DNA from 2 places in the Brevundimonas sp. GW456-12-10-14-LB3 genome. Region 2 is predicted to be linked to the other one. Evidence: riboswitches for the same ligand, from Rfam matches in the RefSeq annotation. Region 2 holds a riboswitch; the other holds the start of a gene.

Region 1 (11,420 bases), on a different contig from region 2:
TGGAATTCGCGGGGCGCCAGGTCGATGTCGGCGGGCGCGAAGTCGGCACGGGGACCGGGGCGGCGCGTCAGGTCGTCGATCAGCCGCTTGAGCGAGTTGAGGCCCCACTTCAAGGCCGGCCAGATCAGAAGCGCGGCCAACAGGACGAGCAGGGTGGGTGGCAGCAGCAGGCTGCGATATAGATCCAACAGGCTGGCGCGTCGCGAGTCCAGGCTCTGAGCCACCGACACGGTGACGGGGGCGGGTCTTCCTGGGATCGTCAGGGTTTGCTGGGCCATGCGAACCGGCACGCCGCGGACGGACAGGTCGGCGAAGATCGGAGCATCCGACGAGGCGTCGGGCAGGCGCGGCAACTCCTCATAGCCTGTGATCAGTCGGCCGCCCTCGCGAACACTGTAGAAGACGGCGTCCCGCTCGGGACCGTCGAGCAGGCCCAGAGTCCAGGGCGCGACATCGACAGTCACCTTGCCGTCGGCGACCGAGACCGTTTCCCGGATGGTCTGCAGCGCCCCCGCCAGGAGGCGGTCGGCCGTCTCCGCCACCACGCGGTGGGCCGTCCAAGCCCCGACCGCCAGCACCACGACGGCGAACAGGGCCAGGGGCGCGACCTGGGCGATCAGCAGACGTGTCACCAGACTGTGGGGGCGGCGCGAGCCGGGCGCCTCGCTCATGGATCGAGACGATAGCCGCGACCGCGGATATTGGTCACGGCGGGGCCGTCAGGCTGCAACTGGCGCCTCAGCCGACCGACATGGATCTCCAGGGCGTTGAGCGAGGGAGCCTCATCCTGCGGAAAGACTTCGGCCGCCAACAACTCCCGATCCACCACCTGGCCAGCGCGCGAGGCCAGAACGCGCAGGGCCGCCCATTCGCGCGGACGGAGCGACAGTTCCCGGTCATTGACCTGGGCCCGGCCGGCGTCCCAGTCGCAGACCAGTGAGCCGACGATCGCGGCGCCCGCCGCCCGACCCTGGCGTCGACGCACGATCGCTCTCAATCGGGCGATCAGTTCCGAAGGGGCGAAGGGTTTGACGAGATAGTCATCAGCGCCGAAATCCAGTCCCGCCACCCGGTCGCCCAGGGCGTCGCGCGCGGTCAGCATCAGGACGGGCGTCTGCGATCCCCGCCGTCTGAAGGCCTTCAGGACCTCGAAACCGTCGATGTCGGGAAGGCCGATGTCCAACACGGCGGCGTCGAACCGCTCCGTCGCTTCCAGATGAAGGGCTTGGTCCCCGCTGTCGGTGGAGCGGAGTTCGAAACCGACCGCCAGAAGGCTGGCCTCGAGCGAATGCCGAAGCGCCTTGTCATCCTCGACGACCAGTATTCTCATGGCGATGCGAAGGAGCGGATCATGAACGGTACAATAGCGGGAAACCCGCCCCGGTGAAGACGGATCGCCGACATCTGCTTCTCGGGCTCGCGGGGGCGGGGGTTTCGGCCTGCGCGGGCGAGCCGGACGGGGTCGCGACGGCGCCCCGCGTCCGATGGCTTGCCAGGCGCGAGGGCGGGCTGCACATCCTCACGAACACCAGCCTGATGGGGCCTGTGCTGGCGGCGTTTCAACGGCGCTGGCCCGAGATCGCGGTGCGGCTCGAGGACATCAACTCGACCCTGATCGCGAACCGAGTCCAGTCCCGCGCCGCCTCCGGACTGGAGGGGCCGGATCTGGTCTGGAGCACGGCGATGGACGTGCAGGTCAAGCTGATCAATGACGGCTACGCCCAAGTTTATCGATCGCCGCATCGGGCGGCCATGCCGGACGGCTCGGTCTGGCGAGACCAGGCGTTCGGTGTGACGGCCGAGCCCGTCGTCTTCGCCTATAATCGCAGGCGGTTGCCGTCGGAGATCGTGCCGCGCAGCCACGCCCAACTGCTCGAACGGCTGTCTACCGACGCGGACCGGTTTTTCCGCCGGGTCACCCTGTATGACGCCGAACGCAGCGGGGTGGCGCTTCTGCAACTGTCGGCCGACATCCAGATCTATCCCGACGCTTGGGCCCTGATGACTGCCCTGGGGTCTACTCATCCGCGTGCCGATACGTCCGGCCAAAGGATGATGGGCCAACTGGCTGAGGGCCGCATGGCCTTCGCCTACAATATGAACCAGTCTTACGGGGCGTCGTGGGTCGCCCGGGCGCCCGATATCGGCCTGGTTACGCCAGAGGACTATCATCTGTCCGTCTCGCGCGTGGCCTTCATACCCCGCAACGCGGCCCACCCCAACGCCGCCCGGCTTTTTCTGGATTTTCTTTTATCGCGTGAAGGGCAAAGGATCATCGCCGGCCTGGGGGTCCGCCCAGCTCGCGGCGACATTCTTACCGAGCGTCGCGCCTCTATCCCCGGCGCTCGGCCGGTCCGTGTGGGACCGGCCTTGCTCGCCAATCTCGATCAGGCGCGTCGCGAGGGGCTTCTGCAGCGTTGGCGGGCCGCCATGCAGGCGGCGGAACGGGCGCCGGACGACCCTAGGGCCCCCTAAGGCTTTCCTGTGGATAAGTCTCTTTCTTCTGAAGGCGGTGTTTCTGTCACCTCGCTTTCACCGATCCTGCGGTGACCGATAGTCGCTCGGCGACAAACGACTGACGCGCTTCAAAAGCGGCATGTAACTGCATGAATGTGAAAATAGAAGCATTATCCTTGCGAGGCGTGCCGATTTGACAGGCATTCGTTGGTCGATCTTACTCGCTTCAGCAAGGCGGGAGAGATCGGTTCCCGCCGACGCCGAAGGCGCAACCGCCCCGGAAACGCTCAGGCAAACGGACCGTCTTGCTGAAGGAACGCTGGAGAGAAGGTCGAATCCGGGGGATGCGGCCTCGCCGAAGGAGAAAGGGTCGGCGAACGGCCTGAAGCTCTCAGGCCCAATGACAGCGGGGGCGAACGGGCGCCGCAGAGCGCCGGTCGCATTGGGCAACCCTGGGGAGGGGCGTCATCGCCATGAGGAATCTCGCTTTGTCTCGTCTTAATCGCAACCTGACCTATTATTGCAGCGCCATCGCGCTGATGGCCTGCGCCACCTCTGTCCATGCCCAGGAGGCGGGCGCTCCAGAGGATGCGGCCTCGGTCGATGACATTGTCGTCACCGCCTCGCGGATCGACCGCGCCGGCTTCGAGGCGCCGACGCCGACCATCCATCTTTCCGCCGAGGATCTGTCGGTTGGCGCGCGGCCGAATATCGCCGCCGCCCTCAACGACATGCCTCAATTCCGCGCCACCACATCGGCCCAGACGACCGGCACCAACACCGGTGCGGGCAATGCGCCGGTCGATCTGCGCGGCTTGGGCATCAACCGGACCCTAGTCCTGATCGATGGGCGTCGCGTGTCCAGCGAGAACGATCTGAACGCCGTGCCGTCGGTGCTGGTCAAGAGCGTCGACGTGGTTACGGGCGGCGCATCGGCCGCCTGGGGCTCAGGCGCCGTCGCCGGCGTAGTGAACATCGGCATTGATCGCTATTTCAGCGGCGGCAAGCTGGGCGCCGAATACGGCGTGTCCTCCTACGACGACGCTGAGCAGGAACGGTTCGAAGGCGCCTGGGGCGCGGACTTCGCCGACGGGCGCGGCCACTTCGTCATCGGCGGCGAATACCTGGACAACGAAGGCGTCATCCCCAAAGCGTCGCGCCCGAATATCGGCCGATGGGCCACCGTCAACGGCGCCCTGCAGCCGGACGTCGGCTTCGCCAACGCCGCTTACGGCGGTCTGATCCTGTCGGGCGTGAACCGCGGTAAGGTGTTTAACCCGGACGGCACGCTTCGGCCTTTCGATTACGGCACCGTCAGCGGAACCAACTCGATCGGCGGCGAAGGTCCGTCCAATGACGATCTCAGCCCGTTGGTCACGCCGCAGCGCCGCTACACCGGGCTGGCCAGCGCCGTCTATGAGATCAATGACAAGCTGCGGGTCACGGCTGACGTCCGTCACTCGCGGATGTGGAACGACTATGTCTGGTTCGGCGATCACGATCGCGGCGATCTGACGATCAGCATCGACAACGCCTTCTTGTCGTCCACGATCAAGCAGCAGATGGCGGCCGCTGGCCAGACGTCCTTCACCTTCGGACGTTTCAACTCTGATCTGTCCTATTCCACGATCGATTTCGAGCGCGTCACCACCCAGGCCACTCTGGCCGTGGACGGCGAGTTCGGCGACAGCTGGCGCTGGGGCGCCTACTACAGCCACGGCGAGTTCGAGAATAATATCGATACGCCCGGTTTTCTGCTGAAGACCGAATTCGCCAATGCGGTCGATTCCGTAATCGATCCCGTGAGCGGTCGAGCCGTCTGCCGCGTGACCCTGACCAATCCCAACTCGGGCTGCGTGCCGATCAATCTCTTTGGCCTGGGCGCGCCGTCTCAGGAAGCCATCGATTATGTCACCGGCACGCCTCAGCAGCGGGCCACCACCAAGCTGGACGTCGCCGGCGTCAGCCTGCGTGGCGAGCCCTTCAGCCTGCCGGCCGGCGACGTGTCGATCGCCGTCGGCCTGGAAGCCCGCAAGGAGCAGACCGATCAGCGTATTGGCGAGCTGGACGCGGCCAAGGCCTTCAAGACGTTCAGCTTCTCGGCCATGTCCGGCGAGTTCAGCGTGAAGGAGGCCTTCGCCGAAGTCCTGGTCCCGATCGTCAAGGATCTGCCGATCCTGAACGACCTGCAGTTCAATGCTGCAGCTCGCATCTCGGACTACGACACCACGGGCTCGATCTGGTCTTGGAAGGTTGGCGCCACCAACGAGTTCTTCCCCGGCTTCCGCGGCCGTGTGACTCAGTCGCGCGATATCCGTTCGGCCAATCTTTCGGAGCTGTTCACCACCACCACCACCGGCTGGAACAACATCAATGACCCGGCCAAGAACGGGGCTTTAGTTTATACGCTGAACAACGGCGGCGGTAATCCCAACCTCCGCCCGGAGACCGCCGATACACTGACCCTGGGCGTCACCTATTCGCCGCCTTCGATCCCAGGCCTGAACCTGTCGCTGGATTATTACGACATCAAGATCGACGACGTGATCACGACGATTGCGCCGCAGGATCTGGTCAACCGCTGCTACAACGGCAACCTCGACCTCTGCTCCAAGGTCGAGCGCGACTCGGCGGGCAATCTGGTCCGCACCATGTCCACCTATGTGAACCTGGCCGAGTACCACACGGACGGGATCGACGCCGAGGCCTCCTACGCCTCCGACGCCGACCTCTGGGTTCCGGGCGCGACGGGCCGGGTGATGATGCGCTTGGTCGGCACCTGGGTGAACAGCCTGACCACGGACGACGGCGTGACCAAGATCGAATATGTCGAATCCCAGGGCTATTCTTTCGGCCTGGGCGTACCCAAGCTGCGGGTCAACGCCAGCCTCGGCTGGAAGGGCGAGGTGTTCGGTGCGAACCTGCGCGCGCGCTACATCTCGGCGGGCGACTACAACAGCACCGTCGCCATCTCGAACAACCACATCGACGCCTTCACCTATGTCGATCTAGGGCTGACGGCCGACCTGGCGCACTACGGCGCAAACGGGGTCGAGCTGTACGCCAATGCGACCAACCTGTTCGACAAGGACCCGCCGGTCGGGTCGCTCTATTCGCCGTATTACGACGTCATCGGTCGGTACGTCACGGTTGGCGCGCGGTACCGCTTCTAGTTCTGGTTCTGCGCTCCGGATCGCCGGCCCCGCTCCTCCATTGGGCCGGCGATCTCCCCTTCTGCTCCCCCATTTTTCACACGGTCTGTGCCATGATTTCCCGTCTGCCGATGGCTCTCCTGCTCGCCCTGAGCGTCGCTCCTGCGGCCCTTGCCGAGGCGCCCAAGCCCGCCGCCATCGTCGCCGACGGCCTTCCCGCCGTGCCCGACGATCTGGTCGCGGCGACCCAGCCCTATCTTCAGACGCGCCGTGCGACCTTCCTGGGCTGGAACGCCGCCGATCAGTCAATGCTGATCAAGACGCGGTTCGGCGCCACGGATCAGCTTCACGTCGTGGCTGCTCCTGACGGCGCCCGAACCCAGATCAGTTTCGAGGCCGAGCCGATCCTGGCCGGCGCCCTGTCGCCCAACGGTCAGACCCTTCTTGTCCAGAAGGACAACGGGGGCGACGAATTCTATCAACTCTACACCCTGGCCGCAGGTCGGTTGAGCCTGATTACGGACGGCAAGAGCCGCAATTGGTTCGGCGCCTGGAGTCGGGACGGCAAGCGGGTCGGCTACGCCTCATCGCGTCGCAACGGCGCGGACATGGACCTTTATGTGGTCGATCCCGCCGACCCCTCGACCGACCGTCTGGTGGCCCAGGTGTCCGGCGGCGGCTGGAACATCGCCGACTTCTCCAGGGACGGGACCAAGGCCCTGGTCCTGAACCGGATGTCGATCAACAGGGCCGTTGTCTATGAGCTGGACCTCGCCTCGGGCCGGATGACGCCGCTGACCGACCCCGTCGCGCAGGTCTCCTATGTCGATCCTCAGTACGGGCCCGACGGCGCCGTCTGGGCGACCTCGAACAAGGATTCCGACTTCCTGCGTCTGGGGCGGATCGTGCGGAACGGCTTTGTGCCGGTCAGCACAGAAGCCCGCTGGGATGTCAGCGACTACGCCGTCGCTCCGGACGGCGACTTCATCGCCTATGCGGTCAACGAGGCTGGGATATCGCGGCTGAAGGTTATGGATGTCGCGACCGGCGCCGTCCGGGTCGTCACAGGTCTGCCGGAAGGCGTCATCCCCTACAGCATCGGCCCGGCCATCGACATCGCCCCATGGGGCGCGATCGGTCTCAGCCTGTCGTCCGCGCGCGTCTCCGGCGACGCCTTCTCCGTCGATCCGACCACCCTGGCCGTCACCCAATGGACCCATAGCGAGACGGGCGGTCTGGACCCTGCTGTCAACGTCGAGCCGCAACTGGTCGAGGTGAGGAGCTTCGACGGCGAGACGGTGTCCGGCTTCCTCTACCGGCCCGACCCCGCCGAATTCCCCGGCAAGCGGCCGCTGATTGTCGATATCCACGGCGGTCCTGAAGGCCAGACGCGCCCCGATTTCCTGGGCGCGCAGAACTATCTGTTAAACGAGATGGGCGTGGCCCTTTTCTTCCCGAACGTGCGCGGCTCGTCCGGCTTCGGCACCCGGTTCGTCAATCTGGACAACGGCCCGTTCCAGCGCGAGAATTCGGTCAAGGACATCGGCGCTTTCCTGGACGCGCTCGAGGTCGATCCCACCCTTGACGCCTCGCGCTTCGCCGTCACCGGCGTCTCCTACGGCGGCTACATGTGCTACGCCGCCGCCGTGCATTACAGCGACCGGCTGAAGGGGGCGAACTGCTATGTCGCCATCTCCAACTTTGTCACCTTCCTAGAAAACACCCAGTCGTATCGCCGCGACCTGAGACGGGTGGAATACGGCGACGAACGGGATCCGGCTCAGCGCGCCCAGCTTCACGCCATCTCCCCCCTGACCAGCGTCGACAAGATCACCATTCCGCTTCTGGTCGCCACCGGTGGAAACGATCCCCGCGTCCCGGCCTCCGAAGCCGACCAGATCGTTAGCGCGGTCCGCAGCCGCGGAGGCACGGCCTGGCACCTGCTGGCCCAGAACGAGGGCCACGGCTTCCACAAGAAGGAGAACGAGGACTACTATTTCTGGACCAGCCTTCTGTTCTGGAAACAGACCCTGCTGGGCGAGGCGGCGCGCTAGGCGACACGGTTCCAGTCACGCTCCATGTTCTTCAAACGCCTTGTCGCGGCGGGCGCGGCCCTCGTCGTGCTCGCTGCGGCGCCCGCCACGTCCCAGACCCGTCCTCCGGTTCGTACCGACCATCATGTCCATGTCCACGCCCCGGCCATTCGGGAGATTCTGACGGCCTATTGCGACAGTCCGGGGCGGATCAGCGCCTGTGATCCAGCCTTCGTCAAACCACTGACGGCCAAAGATCTTCTGGCGGATATGGACCAGACGGGCGTCCAGACGGCTTGGATCATGTCCACGGCCTATCTGGCCGAGAGCCCGATGATGGTTCCGCCGCTGGCCGACGCGGCCGACCGCGTCCATGTCGCCAACGCCTTCACCGTGGCCATCGCGGCCGCACATCCCGAGCGGCTGGTCGCCTTCATCTCGGTCAATCCGCTGGCGCCCGAGGCTCTGGCCGAAATCGAAGCGTGGAAAGGCGAGCCTTTTGCAAAGGGATTGAAGCTGCATCTGACCAACTCGGGCGTCGATCTTCGCGATCCCGGTCAGGTTCGCCGTCTTGCCGCCGTCTTCGACGCCGCCTCGGACGCCGGCCTGACCATCATGATCCACATGCGAACCCGCGCCTCCGACTATGGCGCCCAGGATGTGCGCGTCTTCGTCGAACAGGTTCTGCCTCATGCACGCGGCGTCCCGGTTGTCATCGCCCATTCGGGCGGCTGGGGCGGACTGGATGCGAACACTTGGGACGCGCTGGAGGCCTTCCGGCAGTCGCTGGCGACGGATCACAAGCGTTTTCCAAACCTCTATTTCGACCTAGCCCAGGTCTTCGACGCCGACACGCCGCCCGGAGATCGCGAAAGGCTGGTCGATCTGATGCGACGGATCGGCGTCGATCGGTTCGTACCAGGATCCGACTGGCCGTTCTCGGGCCCTCTGGACGCCTATCTGAACGACGCCATGGCCTTGTTGCCGCTGACTTCAGACGAGGCCGAAGCGTTACGGCTGAGGCAGGTCGAGCTAAAAACTGGGGCATAATCTCCGGGCGGCGTGCGAACCAGGTGGGCAGGGGCGCCCGCAGCCGAACTGAAAGTCCGGGGTTCAGCGGGACCAGGTCCAGCGTTCCGCCGATCCGGGCCGCGCGGCGGCTCATGTCGGGCAGGCTCTTGCCGCCATCCCGCAGCCTTGGGGCAGGTCCATGCCGTCGTCCGAGACCGATATGACGACGGCCTCGGACTCGCTCTCAAGGCGGATGTCCACGCGAGACGCCTGGGCGTGTTTGACCGCGTTGGTGATCGCCTCCTGAAGAATACGGTAGATGTTGATCCTGGCCTCCGGACTGAAACCCTCGACGGGCGCGCCCGGCGCGGCGGTCCAGGTCAGTTCGATACCCACCAGACGCAGGCGGGGCGCCATGCGCTCATGGAAAATGGCGATGGCGACCTCCAGCGAGTCATCCACGCCATTCATCGAGTCGATGATCAGCCGCAGATCGTCGATGGCGATCCGCACGCCCTGGCGCAGGGTTTCGACATCGGGCGCGCCGCCTCTCAACTGGGCCAGCGAGACCAGATGGCCGCCGACTCCGTCGTGCATGTCGGCACCCGGCGCTGGCGCTCCTCATTGATGGCGATCATTCGCTCCTGCTCTCTGAGGCGCAGTTAGGTGGAGCGGATCTCGGCCTCCTTGAGCTGCACCTGTTCCGCCAGACGTTCGCGCGCCATGGTGGCGCCTCGGCCGGAGCAACCGGCCCTCACAAGGTGTTCGTGTTGGACGACGGTTGAGGGGCGCGCTGTGGAGCGCAACTCAAAGTTTACGTTCTGAGGCCACACCGCCGCCATGACAGGCAAGAACTCCGACTATTCGATAGACGCCTTGTGCCGCGCCAACCGGACCTCCGCTCCGGAGGGACGGTTTGAGACTGTGTTGAAATGGATGACGGTGATCGGTGTCGGGGCGCTGATCGTCACGATACTGGGTGGGCTTCTCGCCCTGAACGCGGCGACGATCAGAGCGTGGCTCAAGCCGGTCGTTGCCGGAGCCTTCCTGCTGGGGCTCGGTCTCGTGGGCCTAAGCTGGGTCTTCAGCTTCGGCGTCCTTGTCCGGGAACTTCATGCGAGATCACAGGGGCGGTTCCAGCGCAGCCACGATTTGGCGGCTTCCTTTGCCGGGGAGGTAGCGGATCAGTTCTCGAAGGACGAGATCACAAGTCGGCTGAAATCCGTGCGTCTCGAGTTGAAGCTCAACGCGCGCACCCCGGACAAGCTACCGATCGCCGTTGGTCTCATCGCGACGAGCGCGGCCGCCGTACGGTTCATCGTCTCTCCGGAGGGAGAGCTTGCGGTCGGAGCGGCCGCCAATCTCAAGTCCGCCGTGGAGGGGGGCGATCCGGCCGGGGCCCTCGGCGCGCTCGCCACCGGCCTCGCCCCGGAGCTGGCCATTATCGGGTTCGGCGTCCTGCTCGGCAGCTACATCGTGCGGGGGATGATCCACACGGATCACGAACGCCTCCTCAGAACGGAGAGCCTTCTGGAAAGGGCCGAGGCGATCGCCCGTTCGCCCAAGAAGCCCGTCGCCGTCCCATCAGGCCCAGCGACATGACGCGGGAGAGATGACCTGTCGTGGCGCACCAGCGACATCAAGATCGCCGTTCGCGTCGCCTTATGACCAGATGGCTAGCGTCGCTGGATCAGGCGGGGAACGTCATAGCGCTTGCCGTCAAATGAAAGGCGGATCGTGCGAGGCGCGACCGCTTGGTCGGTCGTGCTGCACTCACCGTTCTTGGCCTCCCTAGACGTGCTCTGAGTGATCCGCTCCAGCACCGAAATATCCTGCCCCTTCTGGCCCGGGACCATTCGAAGGATCCGCTCGGTCACAACAGTCTCGCCGGCGCAGGACAGATCCCATTGCCCTTGACTGCGTTCGACGATCAGGTCGTCTAAGACTAACGCGAGGGCCGCGCCCCGTGGCTCGTAGAGGGACAGCGTGGTTTCCTTGAACGGGTTAGGGCGCGAACTGCCGACCCATTCGCGTCTCACGCCAAACGCCAGTCGATCTGGCCCGAGGCTGTATGGCGCAGTGTCGAAAGAAATTCGGGAAAGCCGGACAGCGTCGTCGTCCATGGCGTGGGGAATGCGGAGCCGATGGCGCGGCGTGCCGGTTGGCTCGTCGACGACGAGCACATCAAAGATCACCCAGCGTCGAATCCACGCCAACCTCAGCAATAAGCGGGATGGCGACCAGAAGCAGTCCTGGCCTTCCCCGCCGGCGAAGACAGAAGGGCGTGAGGGTTTATCGACGAGGGCGAGGGCAGGGTGAGCGTGCGATTTCCAGTTTTCATAGTGCGCTCGCCGTCCGCGACCGCATTGGGGTAGGCTTGACGAACGATCGCCCCGATGTCCCCGCATTCCTGATCCTGTGCACGCGCGAGCGTCGGCAAGCACAGCGCCAACATCAGCGTCGCCAGACTCCATCCGCCGACCGTCCGCATGGTCTCTCCCTTCACAGCTTTTGACAGCCGCTGAACTATGGTCTGTTGCCGATAGACATTGAGCATCGTTTTCGTCACGGAAGTTCCCGGTCAATGGGAAGTCGGGGCCTTGGCTTGGGGCAAGTGGATCGATCCGTAGGGGACGCCGTCCATCCTGGCAAAGGCGACCAATTCTCCTACGGATCGACGACGGAGACTCCCAATGGGAAGCCACGACGCGCTTCTTCGTCCAGGCGATAGGCCTAGTAGGCGACCGGCCGATAGATCCAGGTTTTT
Region 2 (11,420 bases):
CATGGTCGTCGCCCTGACCGCCCTCGAATTCCTCGTCGCCTTCCTGCAGGCGTTCGTGTTCGCCGTTCTGGCCAGCATCTATCTCAATGATGTGGTCAACCTGGGTGAAGGCCACTAAGGCCCGGCCCAGTTCGAGAACTCCCTCCTTCCAACCCACCTGACTGAAACAAGGATACTCACCATGGAAGCTGAAGCCGCCAAGTACATCGGCGCCGGCCTGGCCACCCTCGGCATGATCGGCTCGGCCATCGGCGTGGGCAACATCTTCGCCAACTTCCTGAACGGCGCCCTGCGCAATCCGTCGGCCGCCGCCTCGCAAGTCGGCAACCTGTTCGTGGGCGCGGCTCTGGCCGAAGCCCTGGGCATCCTGGCCTTCGTGCTGGGCATCCTGATCCTGAACTCCTGATCTATCCGGGGTTTAGGGCGGCGGCGGCTTCTCGCTGAGGCCGTCGCCGCCTTTCTGCTTTTCGGACGAACGGACACCATGGCCGCACCCACTTCTCACGACACCCACGCGACCACCGAGGCCGAAGGCCACGGCGGCGGCGGACTGCCCCAGTTCGAGACCCAGCACTGGGCCGGGCAGATGGGCTATCTGCTGGTCCTGTTCTTCCTGCTCTATTTCCTGATCGCCAAGGTCTTCGCGCCGCGCCTGCGCCGCGTCATGGATGAACGTCGCGAGACCATCTCCGGCGCCGTCGCCACCGCGCGTCAGGTCCAGGCCGAGGCCGCCGAGCAGGCCGCCCTGGCCCAGGCCGACCTGGCCAAGGCCCGCGCCGACGCCCGCGCCACCGCCGCCGCCGCCAAGGCGCGCGTGACGGAAGAAGCCAACGCCCGCCAGGCTGCTGAAGAAGCCGTGGTCAATGCCCGCATCGCCGAAGCCGAGGCCGCCATCGCCAAGACCCGCGACGCCGCCATGGGCAATGTCTCGACCATCGCCTCCGACGCCGCCGGCGCCATGGTGGAGCGCCTGACCGGCCAGGCCGCGACCAAGGCCGAACTCGACCTCGCCAAGGGAGCCGCCTGATGAACCTGATCTTTGAACCGGGCATCTGGGACCTGTCGAATCCCGAGATCTGGGTCGGCGTCGGCCTGCTGATCTTCTTCGGTATTCTGATCGCCGTCGGCGTGCCCAAGATGGTCGCCGCCCAGCTGGACGCCAAGGGCGCCAAGATCCAGGCCGACCTGGACGAGGCCGCCCGTCTGCGCGCCGAGGCCGAAGCCCTGCTGGCCCAAATCCGCAAGGAGAAGGCCGAGGCAGAGGCCCAGGCCGCTGATATGATGGCCCAGGCGGAAGCCGACGCCCGTCGTCTGGAAGTCGAATCCAAGGCCAAGCTGGAAGAGACGCTGGAGCGTCGCCAGAAGATGGCCGAGGCCCGCATCGCCCAGGCCGAGGCCCAGGCGTCCGCCGAGGTCAAGGCCGCCGCCGCCGACCTGGCCGCCAAGGCCGCGGAACAGATCCTGGCCGCCCGCCTCGCCGGCGGCGCCAAGGATCCGCTGCTGGACGCCGCCATCGCCCAGATCGGCGACCGCCTGAACTGACGACCTCAAGTCTGACCGGGTCTCAACGCCCGTCCTTCGGCCGAAATCGCTCTGGCGGTTTCGGCCGAAGTCGTTTTGGGGCGGCCCCTCAGCGCCCGATGACGCCGCTGACCGTCAGAACCACAGCGATCATCACCAGGATGAAGACGATGACCCCGCCCATGATGCGGAAGGGCGGGCCGCTTTCACTGCGGCGGCTGAAGCCGTCCGGATCGCGGTCGGGTTCAGTCATCGGTCTGCATCGGCTGCGGGGGCGGCGTCGAGGTGGTGGAGCCGTTCAGGGGCGTGCCGTCGCCGCGCACGGCCGACTGGCCGCGCAGGGCCGGATTGTCGCCGGGCGCCACGGCGGGCGCGCTGGGCGGGACGGCGCCGCCGGGCGGCGGCACGACGGCCGGTTGGACCACGGCCGTCTCGCTGTCGCTGGCGGCCTGAGGATTTCGCCAGATCACCTCAGCGACGAGGTAATAGGCGATCAGGGCCAGGACCACGCCGCCGACCAGCAGAGGCTCCCAGCGGATGCGCCCTCGGCGCGTCGGATCTTCCTTGCGGTTCATCGCAGGGGAAGCCGTCGGCCCACCGTCCGGTTCGTCTGTGTAGGAAGCCGGACGCAGGGACGGCCTGGAGACCAGGCCGTCCGGCCCGCCGAGATCAGTGGGCCGTGGCGCCGCCGATCACATGGGGCGTCTGGCGCTTGTCGCGCGCGACCAGCCGGGCATAGACATTGCCCAGGACGATCCCGAACACGGCATGGGTGACCAGAAGCCAGGCGATGGTGCCGAAGCCCGAGCCGGCGTTGAAGGTGCGGTAGTCGCCGACCATGAAGACGCCGGCCATCATCACCACCCAGGCGCCGACCGCAAAGACGATGCCCTTGGTCTCGGGCGTGTCGGTGGGCAGTCGCGGGCAGAGGTAGGCGAACAGGGGACCCAGGATCAGCACCCCGGTCACCGCATGAAGAATCCAGCCCACGGCCAGGGCGTCGGGCATGCCGATCAGGGCGGCGATGACGCTCTGGAACGGGTCGAACCAGTTCAGGAACAGATTGGGTATTTCCAGCAGGGACACGGCGAACGTGGCGGCGAAACCGGCGATCAGACCTTTTTGTAAGCGTGACATCATGACCTTAGCGCCTCCCAACGCTTTTCTGGTTCTCTGATAACGCTGGGACAGAATACGCCTGACTCGGACGGTCGGCGTTCACGTTGCCGTGGTTAGCGAACGCAGCAACGCAGGCGCGAAATGATCGCTGATGCGCGCACGGTCAGCGGAACAGTTTGCGGATGTAGCGGCGAAGGCCCTTGCGCAGACGGATCAGGCCGCGCCGCCGCCGGGTCAGGATCACCTTTTCGGCGCGCAAGGCCTGTTGCCAGAAAACCGGCGCGAACTCCGGCTTTTTCCGCATCAGCCGCCGGAAGGGATAGACCCATTTCGGCCGGGCGTACTGGGCGCGGATGAACTGTCGCTTGGCCCAGAAGGAGCTCTTCAGGATCAGCATCAGGCCGACCGCGATCACCGGGACGCCGCCGGGGCCGGGCAGGGGGGCGATCAGAATGCCAAGCAGGACCACGAACAGCCCGCCCGCCATCAGGGCCCAACGCTTCAGCACCCGCAGCTTGCGGCTGCGAGGCGAGGCGGAGGACAGGACGAGAGCGGGTGCGGAGATCACGAGGGCGCCGGGAGGGAGGAGGACTGACTGAGGTGTGACAACGGTCGCCACGCCCACCCGATCCCAAGCCGGGAAGGGAAAGAGCGACCGTGGCGAGGTTGTCACATAACCCCTTAAGATCCGGTTCGATGGCCGATCCGTGGCTTTCCTATGAAGCTTTGGTCATGAAGCCGGATTGTCGCAGTCTGTGTCCCACAGGACGCGGCTAGGCCTTGGTCAGCCGTAGTGGACGCCGGTCATGCGTTCGGACTCGGACCACAGGGCGCGGGCGGTTTCGACATCCAGCGCCTGGGGCTTGATGAGGGCGCGGCCGGGCGCACCCCGCATCTCCTGCCAGCCCTGAGGGCCGTAATAGGCGCCGGGTTCGGTCTGGGGCAGGGTCGCCGCCATCAGGATCGGCAAGGCGCCGTCGGCCGCCGAATGGCTGGCCACGCGCGCCAGAAGGCGGCTGACCAAGGCGAAAAGTCCGGGCGGGCTGCCGGCGTGGCCGTTGGCGATCAGATCCGTCCGGGCGAAACCGGGATGGGCGGCCACGCTGGTCAGGCCCCAATCTTCGCGATCGCTGCGGCGCTGAAGCTCCAGGGCGAACATCAACATCGCCAGTTTGGACTGCTGATAGATGGGCCAGGGCCGGTAACCGGAGCGATAGTTCAGATCGCTGAGCTGAATCCGACCGCCGCGATGGGCGACGCTGGACAACTGCACCACTCGCGCCTGAGCCGCCGTCAGCAGTGGCAGGAGCCGGCCGGTCAGGGCGAAGTGGGATAGATAGTTGGTTCCGAACTGCATCTCGAAACCATCGATGGTCGTTCGGCGACGGGGCACGGCCATGACGCCCGCATTGTTGATCAGAATGTCGACCGGCCGACCCGCCGCCAGGAGGGCCTCGGCGAAGGCGGCGACAGAGCTGAGGTCCGCCAGGTCCAGCCGTTCGAACCGCACGAGGGCCTCAGGGTGGCGACTGCGGATCAGCCGTTCCGCCTGATCGCCCTTGTCCGGATTGCGCGCGGCCAGAACGATCTCGGCGCCCTTTCCAGCCAGAACGAGCGCCGCCTCCAAGCCGATGCCGCCGGTCGCCCCGGTGATGATGACCAGCTTGCCGCTCTGGTCGGGAATATCGGCTGTCGTCCATTGGGTCATTGCGGCTATCCTGGGGTGAACTGAATTTCCGAAGGGCTCCGGCTTGCATATCTGCATCCGGTGCAAATATGCAAGAAGTGCAAGAAAAAGTTTTTCCTGGCGAGCAGGGTCTGCGTGCGCGGAAGCGGCTGGAAACCCACGCCCGCATTCAGGCCGAAGGCCTGCGGCTGTTCATCGAAAAGGGATTTGACGGCGCCACCCTGGACGAGGTGGCGGCGGCGGCGGGCGTATCGCGCCGCACCCTGCTGAACTATTTCGGCTCCAAGGAAGAGATCGTCTTTTCCCTCAAGGCCCAGATCCCTGAGATGATCGCCCAGGCGGTGGCGGCCCGGCCGTGCGACGAACCGCTGCTCGATATGGTGGAGGGGGGGCTGGCCGATGTCGCCGCGCGCTTCCAGACGCCGGACATGCTGGACCTGACGCGGCTGATCCATCAGACGCCCGCCCTTCAGGCCGGTGATCACGCAAAGTATGAAGGGGTGGAGCGGCTGCTGGCCCAGACCCTGGCCGAGCGGAAGGGATTGGCCCCGGACGACGTCGCCTGTCGCGTCGCGGCGGCGATCGGCGTCAGCATCATGAAACTGGCCGGCGAGGCCTGGCTGGCCCATCCGGACGAAGGGCCTGAACGGTTCGGCCGCGAAGCCTTCGCCGTCCTGAGACGCATGGCGGGCCAGCGTCCGCCGCCCTGATCCAGGACGGCGGACGCCGAGAGCGGCTTAGGCCGCCTGGTTCGAGCCTTCCGGGGCCGTCCAGCGCAGCACCGGCGAGCGGGCGGCGCGGGTTTCGTCCAGACGACGCAGGGGGGCGTGGAAGGGGGCGCCCTTGAAGCGGTCGACGTCGCCGGCCTTGGCCGCCTGGGCCAGCAGGCGCATGGCCTCGATGAAGCGATCCAGCTCGGCCTTGGACTCGGTCTCGGTCGGCTCGATCAGCATGGCCCCGTGAACGACCAGCGGGAAATACATGGTCATCGGGTGGAAGCCCTCGTCGATCATCGCCTTGGCGAAGTCGAGCGTGGTGATGTCCGTGCCCTTCAGCCATTCGTCGTCGAACAGGGCCTCGTGCATGCAGGGGCCGTCGGGGAAGGCCGCGCTCATCAGGTCCGACAGGCGGGCCTTGATGTAGTTGGCGTTCAGCACCGCATCCTCTGCCACCTGACGCAGGCCGTCGGCGCCGTGGCTCATCATGTAGGATAGGGCGCGCACATACATGCCCATCTGCCCCTGGAAGGCGCACAGGCGACCGAAGGCCTGTTCGGCCTCGTCTTCCTCACGCTCGATCAGGCGATAGCCGTTATCGTCATGCACCACCCAGGGCGCCGGGGCGAAGGGCGCCAGGGCGTCGGACAGCACCACCGGCCCCGCGCCCGGCCCGCCGCCGCCGTGCGGCGTCGAGAAGGTCTTGTGCAGGTTGATGTGCATGGCGTCCACGCCCAGATCGCCCGGACGAACCCGGCCGACGATGGCGTTGAAGTTGGCGCCGTCGCAGTAGAAATAGGCGCCCGCCTCGTGGGTCAGGCGGCTGATTTCCAGAATGTCGCGCTCGAACAGGCCGCAGGTGTTGGGGTTGGTCACCATGATGGCGGCGACGTCGTCGCCCAGCTTGGCGGCCAGGTCGGCGACGTCCACGCGGCCGTCCTCGGTCTGGGCCACCTCGACGACGGTATAGCCGACGAAGGCGGCCGTCGCCGGATTGGTGCCGTGGGCGCTGGTGGGCACCAGCACCTTGCGGCGCTTCTCATGCTGGCCCGAGGCCTCGTGCGCGGCGCGGATGGCCATCAGGCCGCACAGTTCGCCGTGCGCTCCCGCTTTCGGAGATAGCGCGACGGCGGGCATGCCGGTCAGGGTCTTCAGCCAATGGGCCAGCGTATCCATCAGCTCCAGCGCGCCCTGAACCGTCGACATCGGCTGCAGGGGGTGGATGTCCGAAAAACCGGCCAGACGCGCCATCTTCTCGTTCAGGCGCGGGTTGTGCTTCATCGTGCACGAGCCCAGCGGATAGATGGCCAGGTCGATGGCGTGGTTCTTCTGCGACAGGCGCACATAGTGGCGCATGGCCTCGGGCTCCGACAGGCCGGGCAGGCCGATCGGATCCTTGCGGACCAGGTCGCCCAGGTCCGACGCATCGGTCTTCGGTTCGGGCAGGTCGACCCCGGTCTTGCCCCAGCCTTCGCCTTCGAAGATCAGCGGCTCGTTCTGCAACAGGCCGCGCCCGCCGGTCAGGGTGGCGGGCTTGGTCTGTACCTGGTTCGGGGCGGTCGGGCGGCCGACGGTGTTCATGGTGCTCATGGTCTTGTCTCCGCTCAGGCCGCCAGCACCTTGGCGAGGGCGGTCGCCAGGAGCTTGATGTCGGCGTCAAGGGTGGTTTCGGTCGCAGCGACCAGCAGGACGTCGTCCATGCCGGCGTCGGGGGCCAGGCGGCTGTAGGGCACGCCGGCCAGGACGTGATGGGCGGCCAACTGATCCACGACCTCGGCCGCGTTCTTGGGCAGGCGCACCGCGAACTCGTTGAAGAAGCGGTCGGTCAGGATTTCGACGCCCGGAACGGCGGCCAGGGCGTCGCGCGTGGCGAGGGCCTTCTCGTGGTTCAGCAGGGCCAGTTTGCGCAGGCCCGTCTCGCCCAGCAGGCTCATGTGGATGGTGAAGGCCAGGGTGCAGAGGCCGGAATTCGTACAGATGTTCGACGTCGCCTTGTCGCGGCGGATATGCTGCTCCCGCGTCGACAGGGTCAGGACGAAACCGCGCTCGCCGTCGGCGTCCACCGTCTCGCCGGTCAGGCGGCCGGGCATCTGGCGGATCAGCTTCTCGCGCGTGGCGAACAGGCCGACATAGGGACCGCCGAAGTTCAGTGCGTTGCCGATCGACTGGCCCTCGGCGGCGACGATGTCCGCGCCCATCTCGCCGGGCGACTTCAGCAGGCCCATAGACACGGCTTCCGTCACCACGACGATCAGCAGGGCGCCGGCTGCATGGGCGGCCTCGGCGATCTTCGTGACATCCGTTGCGGCGCCGAAGACGTTCGGGGTCTGAACCACGACGCAGGCGGTGTCGGGACCGATCTGGTCGATCACGGCGGCCTCGGCGTCGACGGCGGGAGCCAGGACTTGCGTCTCGACGCCGACGGCGTGGACCACGGTCTCGGTCGCCTTGACGTAGTGGGGGTGCACCCCGCCCGAGATCACCGCCTTGTTGCGGCGGGTCACGCGGGTCGCCATCAGCACGCCCTCGGCCATGGCGGTCGAACCGTCATAAAGCGAGGCGTTGGCCACCGGCATGCCGGTCAGGTTCGCGACCTGGGTCTGGAACTCGTACAGATACTGCAGAGTCCCCTGGGCGATTTCCGGCTGGTAGGGGGTGTAGCTGGTCAGGAACTCCGACCGCTGGATGATATGATCCACCGTCGCCGGGACATGGTGCTTGTAGGCCCCTGCGCCGCAGAAGAAGGGGACGGCGCCGGCTGTGGCGTTCTTGGCGGCCATGGCGGACAGGGCGCGCTCGACCTCCAACTCGCCCGCCACCCGCGGCAGGTTCACAGGCCCGTCCAGCCGCGCCGCTTCGGGCACGTCCACGAACAGGTCGTCGATCGATTTGGCGCCGATGGCGGCGAGCATCGCCGTGCGGTCGTCGGGCGTCAGGGGGAGGTAACGCATTGCCGGTTTCCTTCACCCGTCATCCTCGGGCCTGACCCGAGGATCGGATGTTGTGCGGCTCGTGCGTCTAGGCTTCGCACGAGTGGTTGATCCTCCGGCCCTCGGGTCAAGCCCGAGGGTGACGGAGTTTGAGATTAGAGGGTGGCGAGGAAGGCGTCGTAGGCGGCCTGGTCCATCAGGGCGTCCAGTTCCGAGGCGTCCGACACCTTGATCTTGGCGAACCAGCCGTCCGCTTCCGGGGCCGAGTTGACGGTTTCCGGAGCGGTCGACAGGGCGTCATTGGCCTCGACCACTTCGCCCGAGACGGGGGCGTAGACGTCGGACGCCGCCTTGACGCTCTCGACCACGGCGAAGCTGGCGCCCTTGGCGACAGTCTTGCCGACTTCCGGCACTTCCACGAACACCACGTCGCCGAGGGCGTCGGCGGCGTGTTTCGAGATGCCCACGGTGGCGATGTCGCCGTCCAGGCTGACCCACTCGTGATCCTTGGTGAATTTCATTTCTCTTCTCCATCTCCCACCCCGTCATCCTCGGGCTTGACCCGAGGATCGGAGGCGGATCGTTCTCTGTGTTGATCCCGACGCAATGCGGCGGATAATCCGGCCCTCGGGTCAAGCCCGAGGGTGACGGGGTGAATGTTACGCCTTCGGCTTCCGGTAATAGCGTTGCGCCACGAAGGGCATGGCGACGACCTCGGCGGCGGCGGGCTTGCCGCGTACGATGACCTTCAACTCCGTGCCCAGGGCGGCATGGGCCGGCGGCACGAAGCCCATGGCGATGTTCTTGCCCAGGGTGGGGGAGGGGCCGCCCGAGGTGACCTTGCCGATGATGTTCCCATCGGCGTCGGCGATCTCGGCGCCTTCGCGGGCCGGGGCGCCTTCCTTGACGATCAGGCCGACGCGGACGCGCGAAGGACCGGCGGACAGTTCTTTCAGGATGCGGTCGGCGCCGGCGAAATCGGCCCGTTCCTTCCTCGACTTCGACAGGGCGAAGGTCAGGGCGCCTTCGACCGGGCTGGTGGTCGGGTCGATGTCGTGGCCGTGCAGCGGCAGGCCCGCCTCCAGGCGCAGGCTGTCCCGGGCGCCCAGGCCGATCGGCTTGACGCGGGCGTCTTCCAGGATCGTGTTCCAGATGCGCTCGGCCTGGTCCGCCGGGACCGAAATCTCATAGCCGTCTTCGCCCGTGTAGCCCGAACGCGAGACATAGCAGTCGACGCCGAACAGCATCAGACGCGCGCATTCCATAAAGCCCATTTCCGCCAGCACCGGCTCATGCGCCTTCATGACCTCGGCGGCTTCCGGCCCCTGGATGGCGATCAGGGCGCGGTCGTCCAGAACCGTCAGCTTGGCGTCGCCTTCCAGGTTCGCGGACCAGAAGGCGAAATCCTCGTCCTTGTTGCCGGCGTTGACGACGACGAACAGGCCGTCGTGATCCGGGCGGCCGGCCATCAGGTCGTCGATGATCCCTCCGTCCTTGTTCAGCAGCAGGGAATATTTCTGCTTGCCGGCCTTCAGGATTTCATAGTCGCCGGGCACGAACCGTTCGAACTGGGCGGTGGCGTCGGCGCCGGTGATCTTGCACTGGCCCATGTGGGACACGTCGAACAGGCCGGCGTGTTCGCGGGTCCAGCGGTGCTCGGCCAGGACGCCCTCATACTGGACCGGCATGTCATAGCCGCCGAAGCCCACCATCCGGGCCCCCAGGGCGCGGTGCGCGGCGTTCAGGGGCGTGGTCTTCAGGGTCTGATCGGTCATGGTTCAGGCTTTCACGGTCGCGTGTTGTGGCGGAGCTCCGCCGTCCTCGCGCCCCCGCTGTCCTGAAGCCTGAGAGATTCCGGCGACCAAATCATGTCGCCTTGCTCCGTCGGCGCGCCCGTGAAGAGCGGCTTTCCAGCGTCCGTATGCTTCGCGGTCCGTTTGCCTGAGCGTTTCCGGGGCGGTTGCGCCTTCGGCGTCGACCCGCCGAGGCGCGCCGATCTCTCCCGCGAGAGCAATCGACCTAAGCCACCGACTCCGGCCGCAAGTCAAGCGCAGGCGTGTTTTGACGCCGCCTTGTCGCACTTCCTGACGTCCGGCGTCGGCTCGCCCTTGCTCTCCCTGCGTCCGCCCGCCAAGAACGGAGCGTCCCTCTCCGCCGCTCCGGACCGATCCCATGACCGCCGACCGCACCCGCCTCGACGCCCACATCGCCGCCCTGGAGGTTCCGGAAGGGCTGAAGACGGTCCTGACGGTCGCCGCCGCCACCTGCGCCGACATCAGCACTCTGGTCGCCGGCGGCGCCCTGGCCGGGGCCTTGGGCGCCTCGGGCCAGATCAATGTTCAGGACGAGGAGCAGAAGAAGCTCGACGTCATGACCAACGACATGCTGACCGACGCCCTCCTGGCCTGTCCCGCCGTCGCCGGCGTCGCCTCGGAGGAGATGGACGAGGTTCAGCCGGCGGCCAATTCCACCGGCCAATATCTGGTCCTGTTCGATCCGCTGGACGGCTCGTCCAACATCGACATCAACGCCATGGTGGGGACCATCGTCTCGGTGCTGAAGTCTGCGACGCCTTCGCCGACCGAGGCCGACTTCATGCAGCCCGGCCGCAATCAGGTCGCCGCCCTCTACGCCCTGTACGGCCCCCAGACCATGCTGGTCCTGACTACGGGCGCAGGGGTCAAGGGCTTCACCCTGTCGAACGACGGCGACTGGATCCTGACCCACGACGACATCGCCATCTCCCTGGACACCAAGGAGTTCGCCATCAACATGTCGAACCTGCGCCACTGGGCCGAGCCGGTGCAGCGTTATGTCGACGGCGTGCTGAAGGGCGCGGACGGCCCCCGGGGCAAGAATTTCAACATGCGCTGGGTCGCCGCCATGGTCGCCGATGTCCACCGCATCCTGATGCGCGGCGGTGTCTTCCTGTACCCCTGGGACAAGCGGGAGCCGAACAAGCCCGGCAAGCTGCGCCTGATGTACGAGGGGAATCCCATGGCCTTCCTGGTTGAACAGGCCGGGGGCAAGGCGACGACGGACGGGGTTCAATCGATCCTCGACATCCAGCCCGAGCATCTGCACCAGCGCATCCCCGTCGCCCTGGGCTCGGCCAACGAGATCGACGCCTACGCGAGCGCATGATGAAGATCGGTCCGACTGACGCCCTCCTGGTCATCGACCCTCAGAACGACTTCTGCGAGGGCGGCCGTCTCGCGGTTGAGGGCGGGGCGGGGATCATGCCGCTGATCAACCGGCTGGCCGAACGGTTCGACCGGGTGGTCCTGACCCAGGACTGGCACACCCCGGACCAGATTTCGTTCGCCTCCAACCACCCCGGCGCGTCCCCCTTCACCGAGATCGAGGTCGCCTACGGCCGCCAGATGCTGTGGCCCGACCACTGTATCCAGGGCTCGCCCGGCGCCGACTTCCACCCCGATGCGGCGC

What was found. A riboswitch is a leader RNA that binds a small molecule or an ion and turns the genes downstream of it on or off. The one in region 2 is predicted to bind glycine.
Region 1: it holds a riboswitch for glycine, as region 2 does, so the genes downstream of both, AC07XS_RS00430 (TonB-dependent receptor domain-containing protein) here and gcvT (glycine cleavage system aminomethyltransferase GcvT) in region 2, are expected to answer to the same signal.

Annotation. Positions count from the first base shown of each region.
Region 1 is NZ_JBWKZJ010000001.1:79,503-90,922, reverse strand. Features, by position in the region: gene AC07XS_RS00445 (sensor histidine kinase N-terminal domain-containing protein) at 1-671, opposite strand, end outside; gene AC07XS_RS00440 (response regulator transcription factor) at 668-1,330, opposite strand; gene AC07XS_RS00435 (ABC transporter substrate-binding protein) at 1,384-2,475, shown strand; glycine riboswitch at 2,683-2,770, shown strand; gene AC07XS_RS00430 (TonB-dependent receptor domain-containing protein) at 2,946-5,630, shown strand; gene AC07XS_RS00425 (prolyl oligopeptidase family serine peptidase) at 5,741-7,663, shown strand; gene AC07XS_RS00420 (amidohydrolase family protein) at 7,688-8,692, shown strand; gene AC07XS_RS00415 (ATP-binding protein) at 8,804-9,250, opposite strand; gene AC07XS_RS00410 (hypothetical protein) at 9,494-10,255, shown strand; gene AC07XS_RS00405 (PA3715 family protein) at 10,330-10,848, opposite strand; gene AC07XS_RS00400 (hypothetical protein) at 10,872-11,222, opposite strand.
Region 2 is NZ_JBWKZJ010000041.1:1,639-13,058, reverse strand. Features, by position in the region: gene AC07XS_RS13765 (F0F1 ATP synthase subunit A) at 1-118, shown strand, start outside; gene AC07XS_RS13760 (F0F1 ATP synthase subunit C) at 182-406, shown strand; gene AC07XS_RS13755 (F0F1 ATP synthase subunit B family protein) at 485-1,027, shown strand; gene AC07XS_RS13750 (F0F1 ATP synthase subunit B) at 1,027-1,542, shown strand; gene AC07XS_RS13745 (hypothetical protein) at 1,631-1,774, opposite strand; gene AC07XS_RS13740 (hypothetical protein) at 1,767-2,096, opposite strand; gene AC07XS_RS13735 (DUF6789 family protein) at 2,191-2,661, opposite strand; gene AC07XS_RS13730 (hypothetical protein) at 2,804-3,208, opposite strand; gene AC07XS_RS13725 (SDR family oxidoreductase) at 3,425-4,348, opposite strand; gene AC07XS_RS13720 (TetR family transcriptional regulator) at 4,426-5,037, shown strand; gene gcvPB (aminomethyl-transferring glycine dehydrogenase subunit GcvPB) at 5,065-6,633, opposite strand; gene gcvPA (aminomethyl-transferring glycine dehydrogenase subunit GcvPA) at 6,648-7,994, opposite strand; gene gcvH (glycine cleavage system protein GcvH) at 8,129-8,494, opposite strand; gene gcvT (glycine cleavage system aminomethyltransferase GcvT) at 8,633-9,748, opposite strand; glycine riboswitch at 9,804-9,889, opposite strand; glycine riboswitch at 9,893-9,988, opposite strand; gene AC07XS_RS13695 (class 1 fructose-bisphosphatase) at 10,146-11,117, shown strand; gene pncA (bifunctional nicotinamidase/pyrazinamidase) at 11,114-11,420, shown strand, end outside.